DNA from 2 places in the Gehongia tenuis genome. Region 1 is predicted to be linked to the other one. Evidence: riboswitches for the same ligand, from Rfam matches in the RefSeq annotation. Region 1 holds a riboswitch; the other holds the start of a gene.
The links. A riboswitch is a leader RNA that binds a small molecule or an ion and turns the genes downstream of it on or off. The one in region 1 is predicted to bind cobalamin.

Region 1 (4,201 bases):
CGAGAAGCACCAGCGGCAGGATCACAAGGACATTGGACCAGTCCCGTCCGGAGAAGCTGCCCATCTGCCACAGGATGAGCTGCTGAAGATGCTCCCGGAAGGCCGCCGACAGCAGAGTCAGGATGGCGTTCACGAAAAGGGAGAACACCATGCCCACCAGAATGATGGTGTTGCTGTGCATGCTGCGGTCCAGCTTCCGAGTGAAGCCGACGGCGGCGAACACGGTGGCAAGCCCGAAGATGAATCCGGCAAGAGGCAGGGTGAACATGCCGATTACGGGCAGGGTGAACCCGGTGACCATCACCAAAATCGCGCCGAGGGACGCGCCGGAGGAGACGCCCAGGGTGTAGGAGGAAGCCAGGGGGTTTTTGAGCACCGACTGCATCACCGTGCCGCTCGCCGCCAGCGCGCCGCCCACGAGAAAGGACAGGCACACCCGCGGCAGCCGGATATCCCACAGGATGGAGACCTTGATGGGGTCAAAATTCTCCGGCAGGGCGCTGCCGGTGATCTTGTGCCAAAGGATGCTCCCAATCTCCCCGGGGCCGATAAAAACCGTGCCGATGCCCACGGCGGCCACAAGAGCCGCCGCGGAGATCAGCACGGTTAAAATTAACTTCGTTCGATTGTTCATGAAAACCGCCGTCTTCCGGTTTATTTGTACTGGTCGGGATAGATGGCCTTCGCCATCTCTTCAAGGGCATCCGCAATATGGTGGTTCGGCAGGGAGCTTGCGCCGTTGTCGATGGAATACACGGCCCCGTTCTTCACCGCGGTCACGTTCTCCCAGCCGGCGCGGGCCTTGATCTCGCCCACCGGGTCGTCGATGTAGTTCACATTGGTGAGGATCACGTCGGGATTGGCGGCCACGGCGGATTCCTCGGTCACGGCCAGCCAGCCCTCCTGATCCGCGAGCACGTTCTTCGCGCCCAGGATCTCGATAAGCTCGTTCAAAAACACGCCGCTGCCAAAGGAGTAGATGTCCGGTGCGGAGGCGATCTCAAAGAGCACGGTCTTGCGCTCGTCCTCGGGGATGGCCTTGCCGATCTCCTCAATCTTCGCGATGGCATCATCCATCCCGTCCACCAGCACCTGGCCCTCCTCGGGCTTGTCCACGCACTGGGCGATGAAAAGAACGTCCTTTTTCACATCCTCCACGGTGTTGCTGGTGGGAATATTCGCCACGCAGATGCCGGCGTTGATGGCGGGCTGGAAGGGGTCCTCCCCGCCGGCGGCGCTGATGTTTGAAGTGAAGATGATGTCGGGTTTCAGGGCCACCAGCTTCTCCACGTCGGGCTGCATCATGTCAAAGCGCAGCGCATCGGCGGGAATCCCCTCGGCATAGGCCTCGGAGTTGGTGTCGATGGCCACGATTTTGTCCGCGAGGCCAAGATCCACCAGCACCTGGGTGGTGGAGGGCGCCATGGACACGATGGTGTTCACCTCGGCGGGAACGGTGATGGCAGCGCCGGAGCGGTCCTCCGCGGGTTTCTCGGCCGCCGGCTTTGCCGAAGCTTCGGGGGTGGCTTCCGGCGCGGCAGAAGGCGTGGTCACCGCAGCCGAAGGCGTGGGAGACGGCGTGGCGTCGGTTCCGCCGCCGCAGCCCATCAGGGCTGCAGCAAGGGCCAGCGCCAGAATCAGGGATAAGAGTTTTTTCATGGGTTTGCTCCTTTCAGCTCGCCCGGATCTCCCCCTCCAGGAGCCATCAAAAAGACCGCATTTGCGTGACAAATGCGGTCCTTGGCCTCATGGGTTCAGGGCACCTTCCTAGTCACGAAGAAGATCCTCCGCGCCGACGGGCAGGTCTTCTGGCTCAAGGCGCCCCGCTTCCCCCGCCTTCCCAGCTTTTCAGCCAGTGGCGTCTTGGGGGTCGCTCGCCTCTCACAGCAGCGGCTCTGCCGGGGATTTGCACCCCGTTCCCTATTCTCGCGGTTTCCCGCGCACCCGTCGCGTTTTTGGGCTTTTTTCAGTTCATTTCGACATTAGCACGAAATCCTTCGGGCTGTCAAGCTGATTAGTGCTGGCCGCCGCGCCGCGGACCCCTGCTTCCCTGTCCGCTCCCGGAAGGCTCAAAGCCCGCCCGGGCCGCACTGCCAAAGAGCTGGCCGCTGGGCCGCCCGTTCTTGCCCGTGCCCCGGGGCCGGTCGTGCTCACCGCCGTCCCGCAGCCGGGCCGCCGGTTTGGGCCGCCGCCTGCCGCCATCCGCCGGAGCGGCCGGTCCTTCCCCGCTTCGCTGCCGGGCGGGCGGCGGGCTCTGCTTTTTCCGGGGCTCCCGCTTCTCCGGGGCCGGGGCCGCACCGCGGGTTCCATCCCGCTTCGGTCCGCCCGGTTCGCCCGCGGCCGCATCCGGGGTTCCCGCCGCCTTTCTGCGGCCGCCCCTTCGGTTTCCGCCCCGCCGGCCCGCATTGCCGCTGGCCCGCGGAGTTCCGCCGTCTCGCGCACTTCTCCCGCCGTCCTGCGGAGTTCTCCCGCCGTCCCGCGGGCCGGGCCGCCGCTCCCCGTCCCTGCCGTTTTCTAAAAGCTCAAAGTCCACGGTGCGCCGCGCCACATCCGCGCCGGTCACCCTGACGCGCACCTTGTCCCCCATGCGGAGCACCCGGTGGCTTCTTTGGCCCACCATGCTGTACATCTTCTCGTCGTAGACATAGTAGTCCCCGGGCAGCCGGGAGACATGGACCAGCCCTTCCACGGTGTTCGGCAGCTGCACATAGATGCCAAAGCTGGTCACGCCGGAGATGATACCGCCGTATTCCTCGCCGATGTGCGCCTGCATGTATTCGGCGATCTTCATGTTGTCCGCTTCCCGCTCGGCCTCCATGGCGTTACGCTCGGCGATGGAGCATAGGTCCGCCGTGTCCGGCGCCGCCTTTTTCATGCGCCGGAGCGCCTTCTCCTCCCCCCGGGCCGCCATGGTGAGGGCGCGATGCACGAAAAGGTCGGGATAGCGGCGGATGGGCGAGGTGAAGTGGAGGTAATCCTTGGCCGCAAGGCCGAAATGCCCCAGATTCTCCTCGGCGTAGCGGGCCTTCTGCAGGGATCTCAGCATCAGCCGTCCCACCACCGATTCCTCCGGCGTGCCCTCCACCCGGGTGAGCAGCCGCTGCAGGTCCTTGGGCCGGATGGCCTTGCCCGGCTCCCTTTTCACCGGATAGCCGATGCGGCCCACAAATTCGAGAAAATCGTCCATGCGCTGCGGATCCGGGTCCTCGTGCACCCGGTAGATGCAGGGCAGCTTCGTTTTTTTCATGTGGCGGGCCACCGTCTCGTTGGCGGCCAGCATGAACTCCTCGATCATCTGATGGGCGATGGTCCTGGGCGTGCAGATGATGTCCGAGGGATGGCCCAGGGGATCGAGGTCGATCTTGGGTTCGGGCAGATCAAAATCCAGCCCGCCCCGGTCCATCCGCTTTTTGCGCAGCACCCGGCACAGGCTCTCCATCTCTTTCAAAACGGCGAGATAGGGAACGTTCTCCCCCGCCTCGAGGCCCCGGCTGACCTGGTCGTAGGTGAAGCGCTTATGGGAGTGGATGACGCTTTTCACCACCCGGTAATCTGTCTGTCTGCCCTCCTCATCAAAGTCCATGATGCAGGAGAAGGCCAGCCGGTCCTCGTCCTCGTTCAGGGAACAGATGCCGTTCGACAGCTCCCTCGGCAGCATGGGCACCACCCGGTCCACCAGATACACGCTGGTTCCCCGCCGGAGCGCCTCCTTATCAAGGGATGTCCCATACTTTACATAATGCGATACATCGGCGATATGCACCCCCAGCTGCCAGCCCCCGTCGATGCGGGTGAGGGATACGGCGTCGTCCAGGTCCTTGGCATCGGCGCCGTCGATGGTGAAGGTGACCCAATCCCGCAAATCCTCCCGGCCGGCAAACTCCGAGGGATCGACGGTCTTTGGCGCCTTCTCCACCTCGGCGACCACATTTTTGGGGAAGGCCTCGGGCAGCTCAAACTGCCGGATGATGGACAAAACATCCACCCCCACGTCGTCCTTGTGGCCCAGATCCTCCACGATCCTGCCCTCCATGGGCCGGGCATTTTGGGGGAAGCGGGTAACCTCCGCCACCACCTTGTGCCCGGATTCCACGCCCCGGGCGCTGTCCCGGTCCACCATCACCGGCTCCATCACCCGAACGTCGTCGGCGATAACCACTCCGCCGTCGCCGTCCCGGTTGAACAGGCCCACGATCCGCTG
Region 2 (4,201 bases), on a different contig from region 1:
AAAGGTCATCACTTCCGCTTCATCCAAAAGCGGAGGCTGCGTAAGCAGCCCCCGATTATGGCAATAAAAACAGTCGTAATTGCAGCCGGGCACGAAAACCACCGCGGCAAGCTCTCCCGGATAATCGATGGTGGACGTCTTGACCAGTCCGGCTATCCTCACCCCAGTTGTTCCTCCTTGATCCTATACTTGATCCGCTGGGCATATTCCTCTTTCTTGCCCTTATGATAATTCTGCACCGGCCGGAGGTAACCCACTACCCGGCTCCACACTTCGGCATCCCTGCCGCAGGTGGGGCAGTTGAAATGCTCGCCGGCGATATAGCCATGCTCGGGGCAGATGGAGAAGGTGGGGGTGAGGGATACGTAGGGCAGCTTGTAATTGGTAAAGATCTTCTGCAGAAGCTTTTTGGCCACTTCGATGTCCCCGATGCGTTCTCCCATGTACAGATGAAGCACCGTTCCGCCGGTGTACAGGCTTTGCAGCTCGTCCTGAAGATCCAGCGTTTCAAAGATGTCGTCGGTGAAACCCACCGGCAGCTGGCTGGAATTGGTATAGTACTTCACCTTGTCGCCAGCGGCGATGATGTCAGGATAACGCTCCTGATCCAGCTTGGCCAGGCTGTAGCTGGTACCCTCGGCGGGCGTGGCCTCAAGGTTGTAGAAATGGCCCGTCTCCTCCTGAATGGTCTTGAGAAGATCCCGCATGTACTGCAGTGTGCGGATGGCAAAGGCCTGACCCTCCTCGGTGGTAAGATCCTTTTCCTCGCCCAGGAAGTTCTGGCAGGCCTCGTTCATGCCCACGATGCCAATCGTGTTGAAGTGGTTGTACCAATACTGGCCGGTTCTCGCCTTCACGTCGCGGAGATAATGGGCGGAATAGGGATACATTCCTCTGCCCGTCTGCTCCTCAATGGTCTTGCGCTTGATCTCCAGGCTGTTCTTCGCAATCATGACCAGCCGCCACAGCCGGGCGCGGAATTCCGACTCACTCTTTGAAAGATAGCCGATCCTGGGCAGATTGATGGTCACAACGCCGATGGAGCCGGTCATGGGGTTGGACCCGAACAGGCCTCCGCCCCGCTTGCGAAGCTCCGTGGTATCCAGTCTGAGGCGGCAACACATGGACACCGCATCCTCCGGCGAAAGATCGGAATTCACATAGTTGGAGAAATAGGGAATGCCATACTTGCAGGTGATCTCCATAAAGCGGTCCACCACCGGGCTGTTCCAGGCAAATTCGTTCGTCACGTTGATGGTGGGAATGGGGAAGGTGAACACCCGGCCTTTGGAATCGCCCTCCAGCATCACGTCGCAGAAGGCCTGATTGAACAGATCCATCTCCGCTTGGAACTCCTTATAGGTCTCCTCCTTGTATTGACCTCCCACGATTACCGGCTGATCGGCCAAGGTTTTGGGCACCACGATATCGAAGGTGAGGTTGGAGAAGGGGCACTGAAAACCCACACGGGTGGGCACGTTAATGTTAAAAACGAACTCCTGCAGCGCCTGCTTCACCGCATCATAGGTCATGTTGTCATAGCGGATGAAGGGTGCACAGTAGGTATCAAAGGAAGACCAAGCCTGCGCACCGGCGGTCTCCCCCTGGGTGGTGAAAGTGGAATTGACAATCTGGCCCAGAAAGGAACGAAGGTGCTTGGCCGGGCTGGATTCCACCTTGCCAGGCACGCCGCCGAACCCATCCGTCAGGATCTGTCTTAAATCCCAGCCGGCACAGTAGGGACCAAAGAAGCCCAAATCGTGCATATGCATATCGCCGGACACATGGGCTTCCCGGACCTCATCGGGATAAACCTCGTGGAGCCAGTACTGCTTGGTGAAGGTTTCCCGAACATAGTTGTTCATGCCGTTGATGGAACGCTGGGTATTGGCGTTCTCGTTGATCTTCCAGTCCTTGTCCCCAAGATAGTTGGAGAACATATCGATGGTCGCTCCGATAAGAGCATTGGATTCCCGTGCGGAGCGGCGCTTTTCCCGGTAAAGAATATAGGCCTTCGCCGTCTTGGCGTGCCCATTCTCGATGAGAACCTTCTCCACGATATCCTGAACGCCCTCCACATCGGCGATGCCATCCTTGTATTTTAGCGTGGCCACATCCACCGCTTCATTTGCCAGCTGTTCCGACCGGTCCCAGTCATGGCCCCCCACGGCGCTGGCCGCTTTGAAGATCGCCCACGCAATCTTTTCCTTTTGAAAGGGAACCTCAGAGCCGTCTCTTTTGCGAATTGTCTTTAACATCCTTTTCTTTTGCCTCCTTTTTTCCGGGACTGGCATACAAAATGCACCCAAAAGAGGGGTGCACTCACGTCGCCCGCTCCATGCTATACACCGTAGCCGCGTGCTGTTCTTGCGCGAGCAGGTCTTCTGGCTCGAACCTCACCGCCTTGGCAAGCCTTCCCGATTTCTCAGTGGCGCCCATGCCAAAGCTCCGTTCTCACAGCGGCGGGACCGCACGGGATTTTCACCCGTTTCCCTTTTCAGCCATCCTAGGATGGCGCTGGCGCAAACACTATATGTTGTGGTCCGTTCCCCGAACCTTGCATAGATATGGTATCATCGCCCTTCATCTTTGTCAATATGGATTTTTAATTTTTTAGCCGTTGACAAGCCCCTGGGGAAAGACTACAATCGATTTGTGCACATGCACAAAATAAAATGGCGGAGAAATGAAATGCTATGCCCAGGGAACCCAAGTTAAGAAGAATCGCATCCCTTCCGGCCTGCAAGGATTTTTCGCCGGACCGGCCTTCGGGCCAGATGGTTCTTCGGATGGATGAGCTGGAGGCGCTTAGGCTCAGCGACCTTGAGTCGCTGGATCAAAGGACGGCGTCGGAGCAAATGGAGGTTTCCCGCGGCACCTACCAGAGAATTCTGGGCAGTGCCCGCAGGAAGGTTGCCGAAGCTCTGGTGGAGGGAAAATCCATCAGAATCGGCGGCGGGAACTGTTATCTGCCCGGCGAATGCACCTGTGTCCATGCGGACCATCGGAAGTGTCCCCATCCAGGGAGATGCGAAGAGTGTAAATTAAGGAGGTAAACTTATGAGCGAAAACTGTAACGGGAACTGCAGCAGCTGCAGCCAAAACTGCGATCAGCGGGAAATCCCCAAGGAAAGCACCAATGCGTTCAGCCATGTGAAGCATACCATCGCCGTGGTGAGCGGCAAGGGCGGCGTGGGCAAATCGCTGGTCACGTCCATGCTGGCGGTGCTGTCCCGGCGCAAGGGCTACAATGTAGGTATTTTGGACGCCGACATCACCGGGCCTTCCATCCCCAAGATTTTTGGGGTTCACGGTCAGGCCACCGGCTCCGATCTCGGCATCAATCCGGGACGCACGGCCAATGATATTGAGCTTATGTCCGTCAATCTTCTCCTGGACCAGGAGGAAAGTCCGGTGGTGTGGCGCGGTCCGGTCATCGCCGGCGCGGTCAAGCAGTTCTGGACCGACGTGCTGTGGGGGGATATCGACTATATGTTCATCGATATGCCGCCGGGAACCGGTGACGTACCGCTGACGGTATTCCAGTCCATTCCGGTGGACGGCATTATCATTGTCACCTCTCCCCAGGATCTGGTGTCCATGATCGTCAAAAAGGCCTACAACATGGCGAAGCTTATGGAGATCCCCGTATTGGGCATCGTGGAAAACATGAGTTATGTGGTCTGTCCCGACTGCGGCAAGAAAATTGAGCTGTACGGCAAGAGTCAGACCGCCAAGATCGCCTCGGAGCTGGGGCTTCCCCTGCTTGGTCAGATCCCCATCGATCCCGCTCTGGCGGAGCTTTGCGATGCCGGTGAATTCGAAAAGATGAACAGCCACGATCTGGATGCCGCCATGGCGGATATTGAGGGCAAACTGCCCGCATAATGAGGAGGAGTGAGGTCATGACCCCATCGGAAAGAGCCGTAAATAATTTTTATTCGGGTATGAACTGCGCCCAATCGGTTTTCACCGCCTTTGCAGTGGATCAGGGCATCAGTGAGGCGGACGCTCTGCGCATCTCCGCGGCCATGGGCGGCGGTATGGGCGGGCTCCGTGAGAAATGCGGCGCCGTCACCGGCATGTTCATGGCGGCAAGCCTTCTTTGGGGCAACTACGACCCCACCGACAGTGCGGCCAAGAAGGCCTTTTACGCCAAAATCGCCCGCTTGAATTACGCCTTTGAGGATCAGTTCGATAC

Region 2: another riboswitch for cobalamin. It lies ahead of H8696_RS07445 (ribonucleoside triphosphate reductase); the one in region 1 lies ahead of H8696_RS01080 (ABC transporter substrate-binding protein).

The regions. Positions count from the first base shown of each region.
Region 1 covers NZ_JACRSR010000001.1:229,896-234,096, reverse strand. The annotation lists gene H8696_RS01085 (FecCD family ABC transporter permease) at 1-634, opposite strand, end outside; gene H8696_RS01080 (ABC transporter substrate-binding protein) at 655-1,659, opposite strand; cobalamin riboswitch at 1,782-1,963, opposite strand; gene rnr (ribonuclease R) at 2,015-4,201, opposite strand, start outside.
Region 2 covers NZ_JACRSR010000002.1:274,391-278,591, forward strand. The annotation lists gene H8696_RS07440 (anaerobic ribonucleoside-triphosphate reductase activating protein) at 1-162, opposite strand, end outside; gene H8696_RS07445 (ribonucleoside triphosphate reductase) at 159-2,258, opposite strand; cobalamin riboswitch at 2,358-2,537, opposite strand; gene H8696_RS07450 (DUF134 domain-containing protein) at 2,697-3,056, shown strand; gene H8696_RS07455 (Mrp/NBP35 family ATP-binding protein) at 3,061-3,888, shown strand; gene H8696_RS07460 (C-GCAxxG-C-C family protein) at 3,906-4,201, shown strand, end outside.